One region of the Klebsiella quasipneumoniae subsp. quasipneumoniae genome, then DNA from elsewhere that is predicted to be linked to it. Evidence: predicted binding sites of a transcription regulator. Region 1 holds the regulator's gene; each other region holds the start of a gene.
What was found. Region 1 encodes CRP, which controls carbon source genes, mostly activating them, when cyclic AMP is high. Its sites were predicted from a motif close to ATGTGANNNNNNTCACAT; they were not measured.
Positions count from the first base shown of each region.

Region 1 (5,852 bases):
TCGTGGGCGTTTTTTTTCAGCAGGCCGCTCTGCCACTGCGGCCACAGCCAGACCATCCCGCCGAAGGCGATCAGGCAGCCGATCAGCGTGTCGATCAGCCGGGCGATAATAAACTGTTCGCCGTTGAGCGTCAGAAGCTGCAGGGTATATACCGCCGTCACCGTAAACCCCACCATCGCCCAGCCATAGTGTTTGCGGATGATCAGATAGCTGAGCAGTGTGATCAGCAGCATCCCGCTCAGGGTATAGCTCTCCGGAACGTGAAAGTGCAAGGTCAGCCCGGCGATGATCAGGCCGGCGAGCGTCCCCGCCGCCCGGTGGACAATACGAACCCGCGTGGCGCCATAGCCATTCTGTGTCACGAAGAGGACGGTCATCAGGATCCAGTAGGGCTTCGGCAAATGCAGGGCGTTGCCCATCAGGCTGGCGATGCTCAGCATCACGCTGATGCGGGCGGCGTTGCGCAGCGCGGGGGACTTCAGCGACAGATAGTTCTTTAGCGCGGGAAACAGCGGTAAACGACGCTCTTTGTCAGCCATCAGATCCCGGGCATACAGTGGGCGCTGGGTATGCAGCACCCGGGCGATGCGGCTGAAGTGCCAGGCGCAGAAGTGGCCGACCGGGTTATCCGGATGCTGGCGGGCGATCTTTTCCAGGGCGCCGATCTGTTTATCCATCTGGAAACGCTGCGGAAAACGATGATAGAGCATGTCATCCGCCAGCACCCGCAGGCGGGCGGCGACGGTCTGCGCGTTCCAGCGGATCACCGCTTCGGCATGGCTGCGCTCAACCAGCTTTTGCACCTCTTCCGGCTGATGCAGGCTGACCGAAATATGCTCCTGTAGATCCAGCCCCATCTGGAACGCTCGCAGAAGACGTTTGTGGTCGTTACGTTGGTTGGCGGCCAGCATATGCATCTGCTGATAGCACTGGGTGATTAAATCGACCACCTTCTGCTGGCGGATGAGCAGCGGCGGCAGGGCGGTCGAGGGATCGGTATGCTGGGTCAACAGGCTATATTTGGCTTCGCAATAATTGGCCAGTTCCCGGTAGAGCAGACTGAGCGACTCCCGCAGCGGCTGTTCGCGCCACAGCCAGAACCAGAACCAGTTAAACACGCCGTACCATAGCGTGCCGAAGGCGTAGATCAGCAGCGGCTCCCAGACGGGCATATTGCCCGCCAGGCTCAGGGTAAAGATGGCGGCGATCAGCGACGCGGGCAGCAGGCGCGCGTGCAGCGAACTGATTTCCGCGGTGACGCCGAGCAATAGCGCCAGGCCGCTGAGAATAAGCGGCAAAGGTATGGTCTGGGCGAGCAGCAGCTGCACCACCAGGCTGCATCCGGCAAACAGACAGCCGCCGATAATCAGACGCTTAAAAAAGCGCTTATGCGGAGTGTCGAGACCGGCGATGTTGCAGCAGGCGGGAACTAAGGAAAACAGGAGTCCCTGCTGGAGATGGCCGAGCAGAAGACCGATGGCCACAGGCAGACACAGCACCAGCGTTTGCCGCAGTGCATAGTTGACTTCCGGGTGGTAAATCAGCCTGCGCCACATGAGGGAAAAACAAAAACGGCGTACTGCAGGAGCAATACGCCGCTTAGCAACTTAACGGGTGCCGTAGACGACGATAGTTTTACCGTGGGCGGAAATCAGGTTCTGATCTTCCAGCATTTTCAAAATACGGCCAACGGTTTCACGAGAGCAGCCGACGATCTGACCAATTTCCTGACGGGTAATTTTAATTTGCATACCGTCCGGGTGGGTCATGGCATCGGGTTGCTTCGCCAGGTTCAGCAGCGTCTGGGCGATACGGCCCGTCACGTCGAGGAAGGCGAGGTTGCCCACTTTCTCAGACGTCACCTGCAGACGGCGAGCCATTTGCGAAGAGAGACGCATCAGAATGTCCGGGTTCACCTGGATCAGCTGACGGAATTTCTTATAAGAGATCTCGGCCACTTCACATGCGGTTTTCGCCCGTACCCAGGCGCTACGCTCCTGACCCTCTTCAAACAGGCCTAATTCACCGATGAAATCGCCCTGGTTGAGGTAGGAGAGGATCATCTCTTTACCTTCTTCATCCTTGATGAGTACAGCCACGGAGCCTTTAACGATGTAGTACAGCGTTTCTGCTTTCTCACCCTGGTGGATCAGCGTGCTCTTTGATGGGTACTTATGAATGTGGCAATGAGACAAGAACCATTCAAGGGTAGGGTCTGTTTGCGGTTTGCCAAGCACCATGCGCGGTTATCCTCTGTTATAAGCTATCTCCGGGCGCCGACACTACACGGCGTCCGGGCATGCAATCGTATTGTTTCCCTATACCTGGGAAGCTGGCTGATGATTTTTCGACAGCCTGTAATGTGAACTCCTCTGCATACATGCAGTACATCAATGTATTACTGTAGCATCCAGACTGTTTTAGCATAGCTTTCGCCGCATGTCTCCTGGTGTCTCGCTTCAGCATGACGCAGGTCGCCTTCCGTTGCGAGAATTGTTATGTGCGCGTAATCTGACAGGAATATTGCGATACTGGAGTTAAATTTTATGCAAGCGCGTGTGAAATGGGTTGAAGGGTTAACCTTTATCGGGGAGTCCGCGTCAGGACACCAGATTCTGATGGATGGCAACTCCGGAGATAAGGCGCCCAGCCCGATGGAGATGGTGCTGATGGCGGCGGGCGGTTGCAGTGCGATCGATGTGGTCTCTATTTTGCAAAAAGGTCGTCACGACGTGACCAACTGCGAAGTGAAGCTGACCTCTGAGCGTCGGGAAGAGGCGCCGCGCCTGTTCACGCATATTAATCTGCACTTTATCGTCACCGGTAAGGCGCTGAAAGATGGCGCAGTCTCCCGTGCGGTGGATCTGTCGGCAGAGAAATACTGCTCGGTGGCGCTGATGCTGGAAAAAGCGGTGAAGATCACCCACTCCTATGAAGTGATCGAGGCGTAGTCTTCGCCTGCTGATGTGAATGATCTCAACCCCGGCCTGGCCGGGGTTTTTTCTGTTAGCCGATCTTTCGGCCTTCCATCAGACGCTCGACCAGCGGCGCCATAATAAGCTCCATCGCCAGCCCCATTTTACCGCCCGGCACCACCAGGGTGTTCATGTGCGAAATAAACGAGCCCTGTAGCATCGCCAGCAGCCAGGGGAAGTCGATGTTCTGCAGATTGCGGAAATGGATCACCACAAAGCTCTCGTCCAGAGAGGGGATCGCTTTCGCGGCAAACGGGTTGGAGGTGTCCACCGTCGGCACGCGCTGGAAGTTGATGTGGGTGCGGGAAAACTGCGGGGTGATGAAGTTAATGTAATCTTCCATCGATCGGACGACGGAGTCCATCACCGCCTCCCGGGAGTGGCCGCGTTCGCTGGTGTCGCGAATGAGTTTCTGGATCCACTCCAGGTTAACGATAGGCACGACCCCGACCAGCAGGTCGACATGGCTGGCGACATCATGCTGCGGCGTGACAACCCCGCCGTGCAGCCCCTCATAGAACAGCACGTCCGTCGGCTCCGGCAGCGGCTGCCATGGGGTGAAGGTTCCCGGCACCTGATTCCACGGCACGGCTTCGTCATAGGTGTGCAGGTATTTACGCGACTGGCCTTTGCCATGGCGGCCATAGTCGACAAAGGTCTGCTCCAGCAGGCCGAAGTCGTTCGCCTCCGGGCCAAAGTAGCTGATATGTTTGCCCTGATCCCGCGCTTTGCGGATCGCCATGTCCATTTCCGGGCGGGTGTAGCGATGAAAGCTGTCGCCTTCCACCTCCGCGGCGTGCAGATTTAGCTGCGCGAAGATTTTGCGAAAGGCGAGGCTGGTGGTGGTAGTGCCCGCGCCGCTGGAGCCCGTGACGGCGATCACCGGATGTTTGGCAGACATAACAACTCCCTGGTTAAACGATGTAGTGTCGTCGCCTTAGCCGTTAAACAGCGCGCGCGGCATAATATTGACCGTCTCATGCAGTTCCGACCACACGAGGACCGCCTCTCCGCGTTTCAGCTGCTGTTTTACATCGGCGACTTTATCGGCAAGTGAACGTTCATGTTCACCATAATCGGTGCCTTCGCGTAACACAAAGCTTTCAATCAGGTTATCCAGCGTTTCGGGATCCAGATCCTGCCAGGGAATAATCATACGGGAACCTCCAGCCAGCGGTTTAACCAGTCGGGAATGCGTCTTTCCAGCCACATCTCCGGTTTACGCAGGGTGCCGCCGACGAAGCCGACGTGGCCGCCTTGTTCAGTCAATTGATACTCAACGTTCGCCGGCAGTTGCTCCTGCGGGGGAATGGAGTGGTGGTCCATAAACGGGTCGTCTTTCGCATGGATGATGAGCGTCGGCTTAGTGATATCGCTGAGCCGCGGCATGGCGCTGCATTGCCGGTAATAATCCAGCGCATCGGCGAAACCATGGATTTTGGCGGTGATCATGTCGTCAAATTCCCGGATGCGGCGCATCCCTTTGAGCTGGCGTAAATCGACGGGCAGCGAGCCAGGATACGCTTTCAGCTTACGTGAGGCGTTGGCTTTTAACAGATTGAGCAGATAGCGCTGATAAACTCGCGAGAAGCCCTTATCCATATGATAGCTGCAGGCTTCCAGCATGAAAGGCGCGGAAACGATCACCGCCGCATCCAGCGGGCAGCGGTCGCCTTCTTCTGCCAGCAGGCAGCCCAGCATGTTGCCGCCCAGCGAATAGCCGACGGCGGCGGTCGGCGCGGGGCCAAACTCGCGCTGCAGCCAGTGGAGAAACCAGGTGCCATCTTCCGTTTCGCCGGAGTGATAGATGCGGTGATTGCGGTTAGGTTCGCCGCTGCAGCCGCGAAAGTGCATGACCACGCCCAGCCAGCCGCGCTGCATCGCCGCGTGGATCAGGCCATGGGCATACGGGCTGTGCAGACTCCCTTCCAGACCATGAAAGACGACGAGGCGCGGCTTGTGGCGCGCCTGGTGTGGGTCTTCGCTCCAGGCGAGATCGACAAAATCGCCGTCCGGCAGCTCAAGGCGCTGCCAGTGCGGGGTAAAGCGCAATTTACGGCGGATCAGCCGCGGCAGCATGGTTTGCAGATGACGATTGCCCACGCCGCGCATGGGATGGAACTCACGCGAATCGTTTTCGGGGGGCGTCATGTCTGTGGGGATGATTTCAACCATAGCACCAGAATAATTAATAAACGTGATGATGACTATACCGCGCAGGGCGCGCGGGAGTTAGCCAATATGTGGTCTTGTGGCCAATGACGCCCGGTGACACCGAAAACAAACCATTGATGTCATTGATGGCCTGAGCATGGGAATGGCAGAAACCCATTCTGCCCGCGCCGTCGCAGGCAGAATGATGAGGCGGCGTTAGCCTTCCTGAAGCATGCGCTCCAGCTGCTCTTGAGCCTCCAGCCAGGCCATTTCGCACTCTTCCAGCCCGGATTTCGCGCTGGCCTGCTGCTGCAGGCATTCAGTCAGTTCCGCTTTCCGCGAGGCGTCGTAGAGTTCGCTGTCGCCAAGTTTCTCTTCCGCACTGGCCAGCTGCGCGTTGAGCTTGTCCATCTCTTTCTCCAGACGGGCGATCTCTTTGCGCAGCGGTTGGGTCTGGCTGCGCAGCTCCGCTTCGCGACGCTTCTGGTCTTTGCGCGCTTGCGCGCTGTTGCCGCTCTCTTTTGGCGCGTCGCCGCTCTGGGACTCCTGTTTTTGCGAGTCGCTGAGCCACTGCTGATAATCGTCCAGATCGCCGTCGAACGGTTCGACTTTGCCATCGTGGACAAGGTACAGATCGTCGGTGGTGGAGCGGATCAGGTGGCGATCGTGCGATACGACCACCAGCGCCCCTTCAAAGTCGATCAGCGCTTCGGTTAAGGCCTG
Region 1 is NZ_CP084876.1:423,110-428,961, forward strand. Features, by position in the region: gene LGM20_RS01940 (YccS/YhfK family putative transporter) at 1-1,556, opposite strand, end outside; gene crp (cAMP-activated global transcriptional regulator CRP) at 1,608-2,240, opposite strand; gene LGM20_RS01950 (OsmC family protein) at 2,547-2,951, shown strand; gene LGM20_RS01955 (phosphoribulokinase) at 3,007-3,876, opposite strand; gene LGM20_RS01960 (YheU family protein) at 3,913-4,131, opposite strand; gene LGM20_RS01965 (hydrolase) at 4,128-5,087, opposite strand; gene LGM20_RS01970 (ABC transporter ATP-binding protein) at 5,346-5,852, opposite strand, start outside.

Region 2 (5,852 bases), 1.2 Mb from region 1:
AGCCATAGCCGAAGGGATAATGCGCAACACGCTTGCCTTGTTTTCCCTGCCCTCAGCCACTGTATGGTGATCGAATTCTCATAATTGTTCATCCATATCATTGATTTGCGTAAAATGTGTGATGCTTGGCAGGCAGGATAGTTTCATGCCGATATAATCACGCCGTTAGTGCTGGACTATCAAAACACAGGGAATCTGTATGCAAATCCTCATGGGACTTATCGGCATGGTGGCGCTTTTGGCCATTGCTGTGCTGCTCTCCAATAATCGAAAAGCCATTAACCTGCGTACTGTGCTCGGCGCCTGGATAATCCAGGTGGGTATCGGCGCGTTGATATTGTATGTACCGGCCGGGCGCTCGGCGCTGTTAGCGATGTCGAACGGCGTCGCCCGCGTAATTGCCTATGGCAATGAAGGGATCGGTTTCATCTTCGGCGGGCTGGTCTCCGATAAAATGTTCGAGGTGTTTGGCGGCGGCGGCTTTGTCTTTGCCCTGCGCGTGCTGCCGGTGATCGTCTTCTTCTCGTCGCTGATTGCCGTGCTTTACTACCTGGGCATTATGCAGCTGGTCATTCGCATTCTCGGCGGCGCGCTGCGGGCGGTACTGAAGACCTCGCGTACCGAATCGCTGTCGGCCACGGCGAACATCTTCGTTGGTCAGACCGAAGCGCCGCTGGTGGTGCGTCCTTATATCGCCACTATGACCCGCTCGGAGCTGTTTGCGGTCATGTGCGGCGGCCTGGCCTCGGTGGCAGGTTCCGTGCTGGCGGGCTATGCGCAGATGGGCGTTCCGCTGGAGTACCTGATTGCCGCGTCGTTTATGGCGGCGCCGGGTGGATTGCTGTTTGCCAAAATTATCGTACCGGAAACGGAAACGCCGGACGATAACCCGGCTCATGACCGCCAGAGCGCTGACGCGGATAAACCGGCCAACGTGCTGGACGCCGCCGCCTCCGGCGCCGCGTCTGGTATGCAGCTGGCGCTCAACGTCGGCGCGATGCTGCTGGCGTTTATCGCGCTGATCGCCCTGCTGAACGGCATTCTGTCCGGCGTCGGCGGCTGGTTTAACCATCCGGAGCTGTCGCTGCAGATGATCCTCGGCTGGGTCTTCTCACCGCTGGCGTGGGTGATCGGCGTGCCGTGGCACGAAGCGACGGTAGCGGGGTCGTTTATCGGCCAGAAGCTGATCATTAACGAGTTCGTGGCCTATATGAACTTTGGCGAGTATCTGAAGGCGGACGCCGAGGTGGCGGCGGCCGGGCTGCAGGTTATTTCAGATCACACTAAAGCCATTATCTCTTTCGCGCTGTGCGGATTCGCTAACCTGTCATCGATCGCCATCCTGATCGGCGGCCTCGGGGGGATGGCGCCCAACCGGCGTCAGGATATCGCCCAGCTTGGGCTGCGTGCGGTGGCGGCGGGGACGCTGTCTAACCTGATGAGCGCCACCATCGCCGGGGTTTTCCTCGCCCTCTAAGCCAGTTCCCTCAACCAGCGGCCGCCGCGTCGCTGGTTTTATTGAGTTTGTGAAAATTCCATCATTTCTGACTTTCAGAAAAATAGCTTATATTTCAAAATATAATAATTGTATCACCGGCTGGGTGGGCAAAATGTGCGCCACGGTGTCGAGAGTCTCTGTCATTGTGTGTTAGAATTATCACATCCTCATTGGGTGCGGAGTTTCGATTATGCTTAAGAGGGGCGTGAGGATAATTGCCGCGGTATGCGCTGATATTTTGTGATTAAAGTCACATTACAGTAATGCAAATTAGTAAGTAGTTTTCATTAACTGTGATGAATGTCGAAGTGTAGCGGCGAGTGAATGTTACAATAGTAACAGACTCGCAAGGTGAACAAACTATTGAACCGGCACTGCGCCGGCGGAGTATGAAATGACTGATTTAAAAGCAAGCAGCCTGCGCGCGTTAAAACTGATGGACCTGACCACCCTGAACGACGACGACACCAATGAGAAGGTGATTGCCCTGTGTCATCAGGCGAAAACCCCGGTGGGTAACACCGCGGCGGTCTGCATCTATCCGCGCTTCATCCCGATTGCCCGTAAAACGCTGAACGAGCAGGGAACGCCGGATATCCGCATCGCTACGGTCACCAACTTCCCGCACGGTAATGACGATATCGACATTGCGCTGGCGGAAACCCGCGCGGCGATCGCTTACGGCGCCGATGAAGTGGACGTGGTGTTCCCGTACCGCGCGCTGATTGCCGGTAACGAGCAGGTCGGCTTCGAGCTGGTGAAAGCCTGTAAAGAGGCCTGCGCGGCGGCCAACGTGCTGCTGAAAGTGATCATCGAAACCGGTGAGCTGAAAGAAGAAGCGCTGATCCGTAAAGCGTCTGAAATCTCTATCAAAGCCGGGGCCGATTTCATCAAAACCTCGACCGGTAAAGTGCCGGTGAATGCCACGCCGGAAAGCGCGCGCATCATGATGGAAGTCATCCGCGATATGGGCGTTGAGAAAACCGTTGGCTTCAAACCGGCGGGCGGCGTGCGCAGCGCGGAAGATGCGCAGCAGTTCCTGGCGATCGCCGATGAGCTGTTTGGCGCCGACTGGGCCGATGCCCGTCACTACCGCTTTGGTGCCTCCAGCCTGCTGGCCAGCCTGTTGAAAGCTCTGGGTCACGGCGACGGCAAGAGCGCCAGCAGCTACTGATTGTCAGACATTGCCGGATGACGCTTCGCTTATCCGGCCTACAGGATCGTAGGGCGGGTAAGCTTAGCGCCACCCGCCACCATTCACCCGATTCCTCATGGGGGTTACCGTGTTTCTCGCACAAGAAATTATTCGTAAAAAACGTGATGGTCAGGCATTAAGCGATGAAGAGATCCGCTTTTTCATCAACGGCATCCGCGACAATACTATCTCAGAAGGGCAGATCGCCGCGCTGGCGATGACCATCTTCTTCCACGATATGTCTATGCCGGAGCGCGTTTCGCTGACCATGGCGATGCGGGATTCCGGTACCGTTCTGGACTGGAAAAGCCTCAACCTTAACGGCCCGATCGTCGATAAACACTCCACCGGCGGCGTCGGGGATGTCACTTCGCTGATGCTGGGACCGATGGTGGCCGCCTGCGGCGGGTATGTGCCGATGATTTCCGGCCGCGGACTCGGCCATACCGGCGGTACCCTGGATAAACTGGAAGCGATCCCGGGCTTCGATATCTTCCCGGACGACAACCGCTTCCGCGAGATTATTAAAGATGTCGGCGTGGCGATTATCGGGCAGACCAGCTCCCTCGCTCCGGCGGACAAACGTTTCTATGCCACCCGCGATATTACCGCGACGGTGGACTCCATCCCGCTGATCACCGCCTCGATCCTTGCCAAGAAGCTGGCGGAAGGGCTGGATGCGCTGGTGATGGACGTCAAAGTCGGCAGCGGCGCGTTTATGCCGACTTATGAACTTTCCGCCGCGCTGGCGGAAGCGATCGTCGGGGTCGCCAACGGCGCCGGCGTGCGCACCACCGCGCTGCTGACCGATATGAACCAGGTGCTGGCCTCCAGCGCCGGGAACGCCGTTGAAGTTCGCGAAGCGGTCCAGTTCCTGACCGGCGAATACCGCAACCCGCGTCTGTTCGACGTGACGATGGCGCTGTGTGTAGAGATGCTGATTTCCGGCAAGCTGGCGGCGGACGATGCCGACGCGCGCGCGAAGCTGCAGGCGGTACTGGATAACGGTAAAGCGGCGGAAGTCTTTGGCCGTATGGTCGCGGCGCAGAAAGGACCGAGCGACTTTGTCGAGAATTATGATCATTATCTGCCGACGGCGATGCTGAGCAAAGCAGTCTATGCTGATACCGAAGGTTTTGTCAGCGCGATGGATACACGCGCGCTGGGTATGGCAGTGGTTTCTATGGGCGGCGGCCGCCGTCAGGCATCAGACACCATTGACTATAGCGTTGGCTTTACCGAGATGGCGCGTCTGGGTGACCGCGTGGACGGACAGCGTCCGCTGGCTGTGATCCATGCCAAAGACGAGAACAGCTGGCAGGAGGCCGCGAAAGCGGTCAAAGCGGCCATTAAACTGGACGATAAAGCTCCGGAAATTACACCGACAGTCTATCGCCGTATCACCGAATAGCGATATACTGATCTGATCGCTTTTTTGCAGCGCAAGATGTATGGAGAACAAGATGAAACGTGCATTTATCATGGTGCTGGACTCCTTTGGGATTGGCGCAACGGAAGACGCAGACCGCTTTGGCGACGTCGGCGCCGATACCCTGGGCCACATTGCGGAAGCCTGCGCCAAAGGCGAGGCTGACCACGGCCGCAAAGGCCCGCTGAATTTACCGAACCTGACCCGTCTGGGGTTGGTGAAAGCGCATGAAGGCTCTACCGGTAAAATTGCCGCCGGAATGGATGGCAATGCCGAAGTGATTGGCGCCTGGGCCTGGGCGCATGAACTCTCTTCTGGTAAAGATACGCCGTCCGGCCACTGGGAAATCGCCGGCGTGCCGGTGCTGTTTGACTGGGGCTACTTCAGCGATCATGAAAACAGCTTCCCGCAGGAGCTGCTGGATAAGCTGGTGAAACGCGCCAACCTGCCGGGCTACCTCGGCAACTGCCACTCTTCCGGGACGGTGATCCTCGATCAGCTCGGCGAAGAGCATATGAAAACCGGGAAACCGATTTTCTATACCTCCGCTGACTCCGTGTTCCAGATCGCCTGTCACGAAGAGACCTTTGGCCTCGACAAGTTGTATGAGCTGTGCGAAATCGCCCGTGAAGAGCTGACCGAAGGCGGCTACAACATTGGCCGCGTCATCGCTCGTCCGTTTATCGGCGATAAAGCCGGTAACTTCCAGCGTACCGGCAACCGTCACGATCTGGCGGTCGAACCGCCGGCGCCGACCGTGCTGCAGAAGCTGGTTGACGAGAAGAACGGCCACGTGGTGTCTGTCGGTAAGATAGCGGACATCTACGCAAACTGCGGCATCACCAAAAAAGTGAAAGCCACCGGTCTGGACGCGCTGTTCGACGCGACCATCAAAGAGATGAAGGAAGCCGGCGACGAGACTATCGTCTTCACCAACTTCGTCGACTTTGACTCCTCCTGGGGCCACCGTCGCGATGTCGCCGGCTACGCGGCGGGTCTGGAACTGTTCGACCGCCGTCTGCCGGAGCTGATGGAGCTGGTAGGGGAAGACGACATCCTGATCCTCACCGCCGACCACGGCTGCGACCCGACCTGGACCGGTACCGACCACACCCGCGAGCATATTCCGGTGCTGGTGTACGGCCCGAAAGTGAAACCAGGATCGTTAGGCCACCGCGAAACTTTCGCGGACATCGGCCAGACGCTGGCGACATACTTTGGTACCTCGCCAATGGCGTACGGTAAAAACATGCTGTGATGCAATTGCCCGGTGGCGCTCAGCGATCCGGGCCTACGGTTTTGTCGGCCGGGTCAGGCGTAGCCGCCGCCCGGCAAAAACAACAATGTAAAAGGAACTGAAGATGGCAACTCCTCACATTAACGCAGAAATGGGCGATTTCGCTGACGTAGTCTTGATGCCGGGCGACCCGCTGCGCGCCAAGCACATTGCAGAAACCTTTCTCGAAGACGTGCGTGAAGTGAACAACGTGCGCGGCATGCTGGGCTTCACCGGCACCTATAAAGGCCGCAAAATCTCCGTCATGGGCCACGGGATGGGTATTCCGTCCTGCTCTATCTACACCAAAGAGCTGATCACCGATTTCGGCGTCAAGAAAATCATCCGCGTCGGCTCCTGCGGCGCGGTGCGCGAAGACGTCAAACTGCGCGACGTGGTGATCGGTATGGGCGCCTGCACCGACTCCAAAGTGAACCGTCTGCGTTTTAAAGAC
Region 2 is NZ_CP084876.1:4,572,012-4,577,863, reverse strand. Features, by position in the region: gene LGM20_RS21985 (metal-dependent hydrolase) at 1-70, shown strand, start outside; gene LGM20_RS21980 (NupC/NupG family nucleoside CNT transporter) at 200-1,477, shown strand; gene deoC (deoxyribose-phosphate aldolase) at 1,893-2,672, shown strand; gene deoA (thymidine phosphorylase) at 2,782-4,104, shown strand; gene deoB (phosphopentomutase) at 4,157-5,380, shown strand; gene deoD (purine-nucleoside phosphorylase) at 5,484-5,852, shown strand, end outside.
Region 2: deoC (deoxyribose-phosphate aldolase) is a predicted target of CRP. The motif match lies at 1,737-1,754, and genes of this name have one in related genera.

Region 3 (5,852 bases), 1.2 Mb from region 1:
GCGGCCACGGCATGCGCGGTTCGTTGTATTTGATCACCCGGCTGAGGTTCGGTACGTTGAGCGCCCCGCGGCCAATCATCACCGAATCGCAGCCGGTGACGGCCATACAGTCCTGAGCGCTTTGCCAGTCCCAGATTTCGCCGTTGGCGACTACCGGAATGGTCAGGCGCCGGCGGATCTCGCCGATGGCCTGCCAGTTGATGCGCTCCGCTTTGTAGCCATCTTCTTTAGTGCGGCCGTGGACCACCAGCTCGCTGGCCCCCGCCTGCTGCACCGCGTCGGCGATTTCAAAGCGCCGTTCGCCACTGTCCCAGCCGAGACGAACTTTCACCGTCACCGGCAGATGTCCGGGCACCGCCTCGCGCATCGCCTTCGCGCCGCGATAGATAAGCTCCGGGTCTTTCAGCAGCGTCGCCCCGCCACCGCTGCCGTTCACCAGCTTCGACGGACAGCCGCAGTTTAAATCGACGCCCCACGAGCCAAGCGCCACTGCGCGGGCGGCGTTTTCCGCCAGCCACTCGGGATATTGCCCCAGCAGCTGGACGCGCACGCGGGTACCGGACGGGGTGCGGCTTTGATGATGCAGCTCCGGGCACAGCCTGTAGAACGATTTAACCGGCAGCAGTTGATCCACCACCCGCAGAAACTCGGTGATGCACAGATCGTAATCGTTCACTTCGGTCAGCAGCTCGCGCACCAGCGAATCGAGCACGCCTTCCATCGGCGCCAGTAGTACACGCATATCGTTACCCGGAAAAAAAAGAGGCGCTATGGTAGCGCCTCCGGGCGTTGGTTGAAAGTGCTCAATGCTTCCCGCCTACCGTACGCCATTCCCCATTCGGCGAATGCGGCAAAGCGAGGAGATAATCTCTATGCTTTACAGGAGTCTGCGGCGTCTCATACCGCCTTCATTTGCCGCTTCTCTTCCAAAAAGGTAGCGTGGGACCCGATATACCCAAAGCTGCGAGCTGTCAGGTCCTGCCGGGAGAGGCTATTGTTCCCGTACGCTATCAGCGCTATGCATAGAATTCATGATGTGATCGGTAGCACATTTTAGGGATTAATTGTATGATGAATGCACTTCATCAAGGGTTATTACCATGAGTAAATCGCTGACTATTATCTGGCACTACCTGCGGGCTTTCGTCCTGATTTACGCCTGCTTATACGCCGGAATATTTATCGCCGGGCTGCTGCCCATCACCATCCCCGGCAGCATCATCGGCATGCTGATCCTCTTCGTGCTGCTGGCGCTGCAAATTATGCCGCCGCAGTGGGTCAACCCCGGCTGCAATATCCTGATCCGCTATATGGCGCTGCTGTTCGTGCCGATCGGCGTCGGCGTGATGCAGTACTGGGATCTGCTGCGCGCGCAGCTGGGGCCGGTCGTCATCTCCTGCGCCATCAGCACGCTGGTGGTGTTTGTGGTGGTGAGCTGGAGCTCCCACCTGGTGCACGGCGAACGCAAAGTGATTGGGCAAAAGGAAAAGAAAAATGATGCATGAAATCTGGTGGTCGCTACCGCTAACCCTGATCGTCTTTTTCCTCGCCCGCAAACTGGCGGCCCGCTTCAAATTCCCGCTGCTCAACCCGCTGCTGGTGGCGATGGTGGTGATAATCCCGTTTCTGCTGCTGACCGGGATCTCCTATGAGCGTTATTTTGCCGGCAGCAAGATCCTGAACGATCTGCTGCAGCCGGCGGTGGTCGCGCTGGCTTTCCCGCTGTATGAACAGCTGCACCAGATCCGCGCGCGCTGGAAATCGATCATCACCATCTGCTTTATCGGCAGCTGCGTGGCGATGATCACTGGCACCACCGTGGCCCTGCTGATGGGCGCCACACCGCAGATCGCCGCCTCTGTTCTGCCCAAATCGGTGACCACGCCGATTGCCATGGCGGTGAGCGGCAGTATCGGCGGCATCCCGGCCATTAGCGCCGTGTGCGTGATTTTTGTCGGCATCCTTGGCGCGGTATTCGGCCATACCCTGCTCAACCTGATGCGTATTCGCACTAAAGCGTCGCGCGGCCTGTCGATGGGCACCGCCTCGCACGCCCTCGGTACCGCCCGCTGTGCGGAACTGGACTATCAGGAAGGGGCGTTCAGCTCGCTGGCGCTGGTGCTGTGCGGGATCATCACCTCGTTGATGGCGCCGTTTTTATTCCCGCTGATCCTTGCGGTAGTGGGATAAAATGTGACTCGTATCACATTTATTAATGCAACGATGAAAAGTTGCATTAGCAATGAGATGTAAATCACACTTGAAACCCCTTGACGCCCGTACACTGGTTTCCCATTACACTGTTATGAGGCAACGCTATGCACTCACGTTTTCAAGCTGCTTTGACGACTCTGGCAGCAGACCTGCAGGCGGCCATCGCCCCGATGCTCGCCGACCCGCACTTCCCGGCGCTGCTCGAGGCCGATCAGGTGGCGACGCTGCAACAGGCGACAGGTCTGGACGAAGACGCGCTGGCCTTTGCGCTACTGCCGCTGGCCGCCGCCTGCGCGCGCGCCGACCTTTCCCACTTTAACGTCGGGGCTATCGCCCGCGGCGTCAGCGGCCGCTGGTACTTTGGCGGCAACATGGAGTTTGTCGGCGCCACCATGCAGCAGACCGTCCATGCAGAGCAGAGCGCCATCAGCCACGCCTGGCTGCGCGGTGAAACCTCCCTGCGCGCTATCACGGTGAACTACACGCCGTGCGGCCATTGTCGTCAGTTTATGAACGAACTGAACAGCGGACTGGCGCTGCGCATTCATCTGCCCGGTCGCGAAGCCCATGCGCTGCAGCACTATCTGCCGGATGCCTTCGGCCCGAAAGACCTGGAGATCAAAACCCTGCTGATGGACCACCAGAACCACGGCTTCCCGGTCAGCGGCGATGCCCTGTCCCAGGCGGCGATTGAGGCCGCTAACCGCTGCCACGCGCCTTACAGCCACTCGCCTTCCGGCGTAGCGCTGGAGCTGAAAGATGGCACCCTTTTCAGCGGCAGCTATGCGGAAAACGCGGCGTTCAACCCGACGCTGCCGCCGCTGCAGGGGGCGCTGAATCTCCTCAGCCTCAACGGCTATGATTATCCGGACATCCAGCGGGCGATCCTGGCGGAGAAAGCCGATGCGGCGCTGATTCAGTGGGACGCCACCGTCGCCACCCTGAAGGCGCTGGGCTGCCACAATATCGAGCGCGTGCTGTTAGGTTAATCAGCCTGCGCGCCTGAGCAGATGGCCGGATGGCGGTTTCGTCTAATCCGGCCAACCTTTTATGCCGTTATGTTGTCGGGTGGCGCTCCGCTAACCCGACCTACCGTTCGCGCCATTGCGAGCTGAAGATCGCGATGGCTGCTGAAACTGCCGACCTGACGGCCTCAAAGTCGCTGAGACGTTACGGAGGGCCGGAGAACAGGTTGCGGCTACGCCTTGCCCGGTCTGGGATCGGCGATCGGCTCATATTGCTGAAAATCCCCGCAATTAAACGCGGGTTTCTTGCGCTTACCCGGCGGGTAAAGTAGCCTGAAGACTCCGTTGTCTATTATTGAGCCAAGTTCATGTTAAAGCGTGTGTTCTACAGCCTGTTAGTCCTGCTCGGCCTGCTGCTGTTGACCGTGCTGGGTCTTGACCGCTGGATGAGCTGGAAAACCGCGCCCTATATCTATGACGAGCTGCAGGACCTCCCCTACCGCCAGGTCGGCGTGGTGCTGGGCACCGCTAAATACTACCGCACCGGGGTGATCAATCAGTATTACCGCTACCGCATCCAGGGCGCGCTCAACGCCTACAACAGCGGCAAGGTCAACTATCTGCTGTTGAGCGGGGATAACGCCCTGCAAAGCTACAATGAACCGATGACTATGCGCCGGGACCTGATTAAAGGCGGCGTCGATCCGGCGGATATCGTGCTGGACTATGCCGGTTTCCGCACGCTCGACTCGATCGTCCGCACCCGCAAAGTGTTCGACACCAACGACTTCATTATCATCACCCAACGCTTCCACTGCGAACGGGCGCTGTTTATCGCCCTGCATATGGGGATCCAGGCTCAGTGCTACGCGGTGCCGTCGCCGAAGGATATGTGGAGCGTGCGGCTGCGCGAATTCGGCGCCCGCTTCGGCGCGCTGGCGGACCTCTACATCTTCAAACGGGAACCGCGCTTCCTCGGTCCTTTAATTCCGATTCCGGCGCAGCAGCACGACGTGCCGGATGACGCCCAGTCCTACCCGGCGGTCACCCCGGAGCAGCTACTGGAGCTGCAGAAAGAAAAGTAGCCTCCATCAACGCATCCGTTTCAGGTATAAAAAAACCCGCGCCAGGCGCGGGTTTTTACTCAGGCAAAAATTACTTCTTACGGGCGTATTTCAGGGAATCCAGCGCCACGGCGAAGATAATGATCGCCCCCTTAATGATGTACTGCCAGTAAGGGTTAACGCCGATATAGGTCAGGCCATAGTTGATCACGGTGAAGATAATCACCCCGGTCACCACGCCGAATACGGTCCCTACCCCGCCGCTGAACGATACGCCGCCCACCACGCAGGCGGCGATGGCGTCCAGTTCGTACATAAAGCCGAGATTATTGGTCGCCGAGCCGATACGACCGGCTTCCAGCAGGCCGCCGAAGGCGTAGAACACGCCGGAGAGGGCATAGATCATCAGCAGGTTCAACGCTACGTTGACCCCGGAGACCTTCGCCGCTTCCGGGTTACCGCCGATAGCGAAGATGTTTTTGCCAAAGCGCGTCTTGTTCCACAGGATCCAGACAAAGAAGACGGCAATCAGCGCGTAGAAGGTGATGTAGGACAGGCGGAACGAGCCCAGCGCCACAAACCCCTGCGCGAAATGGGAGAAATGGCTGTCGAAGCCGGAGATCGGCGACGCGCCCACGAAGTCGTAGTACAGCGAGTTAATGCCGTAGACGATGATCATGGTCCCAAGGGTGGTAATAAACGGCGTCACGTTCAGATAGGCAATGACGATCCCATTAATCAGGCCGATGACCGCCCCGATGGCGCATACCAGCAGGATGACCAGCGGGATCGGCATGGTCGCCATATCCGGGAACACCTTGTTGGCATTATCCACCGCCTGCAGCATGGTCGCGGCAATCACCGCCGCCAGTCCCACCTGACGGCCGGCGGAGAGGTCGGTGCCCTGCGTGACGATCAGTCCGGCCACGCCGAGGGCAATAATAATACGCACCGAGGACTGGGTCAGAATATTACTCAGGTTGAGCAGACTTAAAAATGTCGGATCCTGGAAAATAATAATGGCCAACAGGACCAGAAGGACGACATAGATCCCACCCTCTTTCAGGTAAGTGAGAAAACTCTTTTTATTTAACGCACTCATGTGAAGCCCCTGATCTTAAAGGTGCAATGACGCAAGACGCAGTATTTCGTTTTGCGTGGTGGTTTTAGTCTCAACAATGCCCGCGACCAGGCCGTTGCTCATCACCAGAATGCGGTCGGTAATCCCCAGCAGTTCCGGCATTTCGGAGGAAATAATAATGATCCCTTTATCTTTTTTAGCCAGCTCGGCAATCAGCTGATAGATCTCGAATTTGGCGCCGACGTCGATACCGCGCGTCGGCTCGTCCAGCATCAGGATCTCCGGCTGGGTCAGCAGCCAGCGGCCAATAATGACCTTTTGCTGGTTACCACCGGAAAGCGAACCAATCTGCGTATGCTGGCCGGGGGTTTTAACGCGCATAGAGTCAATGACCCATTGGGTATCGCTCTTCATCCGCGAGTTATCCAGCAAGCCGACGCTGTTTTTATATTTCTTAATATTGGAGATCAGCGAGTTAAAACCGATATCCAGATAGGCGTAAATCCCGGTGGAGCGCCGCTCCTCGGT
Region 3 is NZ_CP084876.1:1,621,927-1,627,778, reverse strand. Features, by position in the region: gene dusC (tRNA dihydrouridine(16) synthase DusC) at 1-742, opposite strand, end outside; gene LGM20_RS07965 (CidA/LrgA family protein) at 1,101-1,505, shown strand; gene LGM20_RS07960 (CidB/LrgB family autolysis modulator) at 1,495-2,190, shown strand; gene cdd (cytidine deaminase) at 2,319-3,203, shown strand; gene sanA (outer membrane permeability protein SanA) at 3,548-4,264, shown strand; gene mglC (galactose/methyl galactoside ABC transporter permease MglC) at 4,335-5,345, opposite strand; gene mglA (galactose/methyl galactoside ABC transporter ATP-binding protein MglA) at 5,361-5,852, opposite strand, start outside.
Region 3: cdd (cytidine deaminase) is a predicted target of CRP. The motif match lies at 2,243-2,260, and genes of this name have one in related genera.

Region 4 (5,852 bases), 1.1 Mb from region 1:
AATGGCGGAAATCGCCGAAGAGTGCAAGCAGGAGTGCTATGACCTGTTCGTGCTGGCGGCGCAGCAGGAGAAAGAGTGGGCGGACTATCTGTTCCGCGACGGCTCGATGATTGGCCTGAACAAAGATATTCTCTGCCAGTACGTCGAGTACATCACCAATATCCGCATGCAGGCGGTGGGCCTCGATCTGCCGTTCCAGACCCGTTCCAACCCGATCCCGTGGATCAACACCTGGCTGGTCTCCGACAACGTCCAGGTGGCGCCGCAGGAAGTAGAGGTCAGCTCTTACCTGGTCGGCCAGATCGACTCTGAAGTCGATGCCGACGACCTGAGCAACTTCCAGCTGTAATGAAGCGGATCTTCTTGAAAATCTCTGACACTCGCCTTGAGTGTCAGGATGAACACCCTTCCCTGTTGGCTGCTCTTGAATCGCATAATATCGACGTCGAGTATCAGTGCCGCGCAGGCTATTGCGGCTCCTGCCGCACTCGTCTGGTCTCCGGCCAGGTTGACTGGCTGACCGAGCCGCTGGCCTTTATCCAGCCGGGAGAAATTTTGCCCTGCTGCTGCCGGGCGAAGGGCGATATCGAAATTGAGATGTAAGTTTTGTCGGGCGGCGTAACGCTTATGCGCCCGACAAAACTGCCGTTCACAGGCCGGGTAAACCCGGCTTTTTACTGCTTAGCGTCCAGAAACTGCACCGCTTTATCCGGGAAATCGGTAAACAAGCCATCGACGTCCGCCTGGCGATACAGCAGGTCATAGAGCTGATTGACGTTGCTGGCGTACTCCGGCAGTTGATCCGCGCGCACAGTATACGGATGCACCTGCAGATGGCTGGCGTGCGCCTCCTTCACCATCGCCGTCAGCTTCACCGCCCCCGGCTTTGAGCCTTCCGCCACCAGCATATGATAATCCGGACCAATGCCGTCGGCGTACTGCGCAATCTGCGCCATGGCCCCCGGCTTGAACATCCAGTCATAGTTGTAGTTCACCCACTTGCCGTCAGCCTGCCGCTGCTGGGTTTCATTCCAGTCGGTATAGGCGATAAGCTGCACCAGCTTGAGATCCATGCCCATCTTCGGCTCCAGCTCATGCTTAATACGCTTGAGCTCGTTGGCGTCAAAGCACTGCAGATAGACCTTATCCTGCTTGCTGGTGTAGCCATATTCTTTCAGCACTTTCAGCGTGCTGGCGGCAATATCTTTGCCTTCCTGATGGTGGAACCACGGCGCTTTGATTTCCGGGTAAATACCGATGTTTTTGCCGGTGGAATGATTCAGCCCCTGGACAAACTCAATCTCTTCTTCAAAGGTATGAATGCGAAAATCGGATTTGCCCATCGGGAAACGCCCGGGATAGGTTTGCACATTCTTGCCGTCTTTCGGCTCAAACCCTTCGGTAAACGTCAGCGACTTGATCTCGGCCAGGGTAAAGTCGATGGCGTAAAAACGGCCATCTTGACGCGCCCGCTGCGGGAAGCGCTGAGCGACGTCGGTCACCCGATCCAGATAGTGGTCGTGCAACACCACCAGTCGGTCGTCTTTGGTCATCACCAGGTCTTGCTCAAGGTAATCCGCCCCCTGAGCGTAGGCCATCGCTTTCGCCGGCAGGGTATGTTCAGGCAGATAACCGCTGGCGCCCCGGTGGGCGATAACCATTTTATCCGCCGCTGTCGCGCTGAAGCACAGCGCCGAACTGGCCAACATCATGCCGCTCATTAGCGCGGTGAGTTTCATGTTCATCGCCGCTCCTTAGGCTTGCTTCAGCTGTTGATGATGGCGGCGTTCACCGAGCATCACGATAACCAGCAGGACAACCGCCAGCACGCTGCCGCCGATCATCACCATAAAGCCGCCGTCCCAGCCGAAGAAATCGACGGTGTAGCCGACGATGGCGCTCGCGGCCACGGAACCGCCGAGGTAACCGAACAGGCCGGTGAAGCCTGCGGCGGTGCCGGCGGCTTTCTTCGGCGCCAGCTCCAGCGCATGCAGGCCAATCAGCATCACCGGGCCGTAGATCAGGAAGCCGATAATAATCATACAGGCCATATCGACGCCCGGGTTACCCGGCGGGTTCAGCCAGTACACGACGGTGGCGATGGTGACCAGGGTCATAAAGAACACGCCGGTGGCGCCACGGTTGCCTTTAAACACTTTATCCGACATCCAGCCGCACAGCAGGGTGCCCGGGATCCCCGCGTACTCGTACAGGAAGTAGGCCCAGGAGGATTTATCCAGCGCGAAGTGCTTCACCTCTTTCAGGTAGGTCGGCGACCAGTCGAGAATGCCGTAGCGCAGCAGATAAACGAAGACGTTGGCGACCGCGATGTACCACAGCAGCTTGTTCGGCAGAATGTACTGCATAAAGATCTGCTTCGCCGTCAGCTCTTGTTCATGCTCTTCGCTGTAATCGTCCGGGTAGTCGTTTTTATACTCTTCGATCGGCGGCAGGCCGCAGGATTGCGGCGTATCGCGCATCATCGCGAAGGCGAAAATCGCCAGCAGAATAGCGCCGAAAGCCGGCATATAGAGCGCCGCATGCCAGTCGTTAAACCAGGCCATACCCAACAGGAACAGCAGCGGCGGAATCCCCCCGCCGACGTTATGCGCGCAGTTCCACACTGAAACAATTCCGCCGCGCTCTTTCTGCGACCACCAGTGGACCATGGTACGGCCGCACGGCGGCCAGCCCATCCCCTGGAACCAGCCGCAGAGGAACAGCAGCACGAACATGATCATGATGCTCGAGGTGGCCCACGGTACGAAGCCCATCACCAGCATCACCAGCGCGGCGAGGATCAGCCCCGCCGGCAGGAAAATGCGCGGATTCGAACGGTCAGAGACCGATCCCATGATGAATTTCGAAAATCCGTAGGCAATGGAGATGCCGGAAAGGGCGAAACCGAGATCGCCGCGAGAGAAACCTTGCTCGATAAGATAGGGCATCGCCAGGGCAAAGTTCTTACGAACCAGATAGTAAGCGGCATAACCAAAGAAGATGCCGATAAAAATCTGCCAGCGTAACCGACGATAGAGCGGGTCGATCTCCGCGGCTGGCAAACGCGCTTTATGCGCGGCGGGTTTAAAAATACTTAACATATCAGCCTCCGTGGCCCTTGCTGTTTTTTACTGACGTCACGACAACAATCCCAGATTAATCACCAACTTCGAATCTGGCCGCGATGGTAGGCAATACGTAGAGCTGATACTGTGAAATATCGCACAATTTGTTACAGAAATATGACAAAAGGTTCCAATGTGAGCACAAAATCACATAATGCGCTCAAATAACGCGCGAATATGCTCGAAATCAAACAATAACCTTATTGATTGTGGCTAAATGGCGGTAAACGAAAGCAGAGGAGCTGAAGATGACGGGACGTCTTGATAGCGAGGTCATCATCATCGGCGGCGGAGCAACCGGCGCCGGCATCGCCCGCGACTGCGCCCGACGCGGATTACGCACAGTGCTCATTGAGCGCCATGATATCGCCACCGGGGCCACCGGCCGTAATCATGGGCTGTTGCACAGCGGCGCCCGCTATGCGGTGACCGACAACGAATCCGCCCGCGAATGCATCAATGAGAACCGCATCCTGCGCCGCATCGCCCGTCACTGTATCGAACCGGCCGGCGGTCTGTTCATTACCCTGCCTGAAGACGATCTGGCCTGGCAGCAGACCTTTATCGCCGCCTGCCAGCAGGCTGGCATAGAGGCCACGCCGCTTTCTGCGCAGGAGGCGCTGCGCCGCGAGCCCGCCGTCAACCCGACGCTGCTGGGGGCGGTGCAGGTCCCGGATGGCACCATTGACCCGTTTCGCCTCACCGCGGCCAATATGCTCGACGCCCGCGAACACGGCGCGCAGATCCTCACCGGCTGCGAAGTGACAGGCCTGCTGCGCCAGGGCGACCGCGTCTGTGGCGTCCAGGTATACGATCGTCAGCTTCACCAGACCCGCGCCTTGTACGCCGGGGTAGTGGTCAATGCCGCCGGGATCTGGGGGCAGCGCATTGCGGAATATGCCGACCTGCGCATCACCATGTTTCCGGCGAAGGGATCGCTGTTGATCCTTGACCACCGGATTAACAACCTGGTGATCAACCGCTGCCGTAAGCCGGCCGATGCCGATATTCTGGTGCCTGGGGATACCATCTCGCTGATCGGCACCACCTCGATGCATATTCCTTATGACGAAATTGACGACAACCGGGTAACGACCGCGGAAGTCGAAACCCTGCTGCGCGAAGGTGAAAAGCTGGCGCCGGTCATGGGCCGCACCCGGATCCTCCGCGCCTACTCCGGCGTGCGCCCGCTGGTGGCCAGCGACAACGATCCCAGCGGACGCAGCGTCAGCCGCGGCATCGTCCTGCTCGACCATGCTCAGCGCGACGGCATGGAAGGCTTCATTACCATCACCGGCGGCAAGCTGATGACCTATCGCCTGATGGCCGAGTGGGCCACCGACGCCGTCTGTCGTAAGCTGGGCAACACCACCCCCTGTTCCACGGCCGAGAGCCCGCTCCCCGGGTCGCAGGAGCCGACGGAAAGCACCCTGCGAAAAATTATCTCCCTGCCGGGCCCGCTGCGCGGCTCTGCTGTCTACCGCCATGGCGATCGCACGCCGGCCTGGCTTGGCGACAGTCGCCAGCACCGTAGTCTGGTCTGCGAATGCGAAGCCGTCACCGCTGGTGAAGTGAAATACGCGGTGGAAAATCTGGCGGTCCACACCCTGCTCGACCTGCGCCGCCGTACCCGGATTGGCATGGGGACCTGCCAGGGGGAACTCTGCGCCTGCCGCGCCGCCGGTCTGCTGCAGCGCTTTAACGTCACCACCCCCGCGCAGTCGTTGACCCAGCTGTCGGCGTTTCTCAATGAGCGCTGGAAGGGCGTGCAGCCCATCGCCTGGGGCGACGCGCTGCGCGAAAGCGAATTCACCCGCTGGGTCTACCTCGGCCTGTGCGGACTACCACAGGAGCATCAGGATGAAATTTGACTGCGCGATTATCGGCGGCGGACTGGCCGGCCTGCTGTGCGGCCTGACGCTGAATCAGTCCGGCCTGCGCAGCGTTATCATCAGCCGCGGGCAAAGCGCGCTGCATTTTTCCTCCGCGTCGTTAGATCTGCTCTCGGCGCTGCCGAACGGCGATAACGTCACTGACCTCGCGCAAGGTCTGCAGCAGCTCGCTGAACTGCTTCCTGAGCATCCTTATTCCCGGCTCGGCGCCGGGGCGGTGCTCGAATACGCAAAACAAACTGAAGCCCTGCTGGCCGCCTGCGGCGCGGTGATGCAGGGCGACGCGCACCGCCCGCACCGGCGGGTAACGCCGCTGGGGACGCTGCGCGCGGCGTGGCTATCGCCGCAGGAGGTTCCTGTCGCGCCACTCCCCCGACAGGGGGTCTGCCTGGTGGGGATCAGCGGCTTTGCCGATTTTCAGCCGCATCTCGCCGCCGCCGCGCTCGGGCAAACCGGCGTCACCGCCGTAGCGGCGGAAATCGAGTTACCGCTGCTGGATGTTTTACGTGACAACCCCACCGAGTTTCGCGCCGCCAATATCGCCCGCCTCCTCGACGATGAAAACCACTGGCCTGCCCTGCATGCGGCGCTGCTGCCGCTGGCGCAACAGCATGAGCTGCTGATCATGCCCGCCTGCTTTGGCCTCGCCGACGATCGCCTGTACCACTGGCTGCAGGCGCGCCTGCCCTGCCCGCTGCGTCTGCTGCCGACGCTGCCGCCTTCGGTTCCCGGGATGCGCCTGCACCGTTTGCTGCAGCGGCAGTTTATTCGCGGCGGCGGCACCTGGCTTGCCGGCGATGAAGTGGTGAACATCAGCCATCGACAGGGCGCCGTC
Region 4 is NZ_CP084876.1:1,540,725-1,546,576, reverse strand. Features, by position in the region: gene nrdB (class Ia ribonucleoside-diphosphate reductase subunit beta) at 1-349, shown strand, start outside; gene yfaE (class I ribonucleotide reductase maintenance protein YfaE) at 349-603, shown strand; gene glpQ (glycerophosphodiester phosphodiesterase) at 675-1,745, opposite strand; gene glpT (glycerol-3-phosphate transporter) at 1,755-3,101, opposite strand; gene glpA (anaerobic glycerol-3-phosphate dehydrogenase subunit A) at 3,374-4,996, shown strand; gene glpB (glycerol-3-phosphate dehydrogenase subunit GlpB) at 4,986-5,852, shown strand, end outside.
Region 4: glpT (glycerol-3-phosphate transporter) is a predicted target of CRP. The motif match lies at 3,261-3,278, and genes of this name have one in related genera.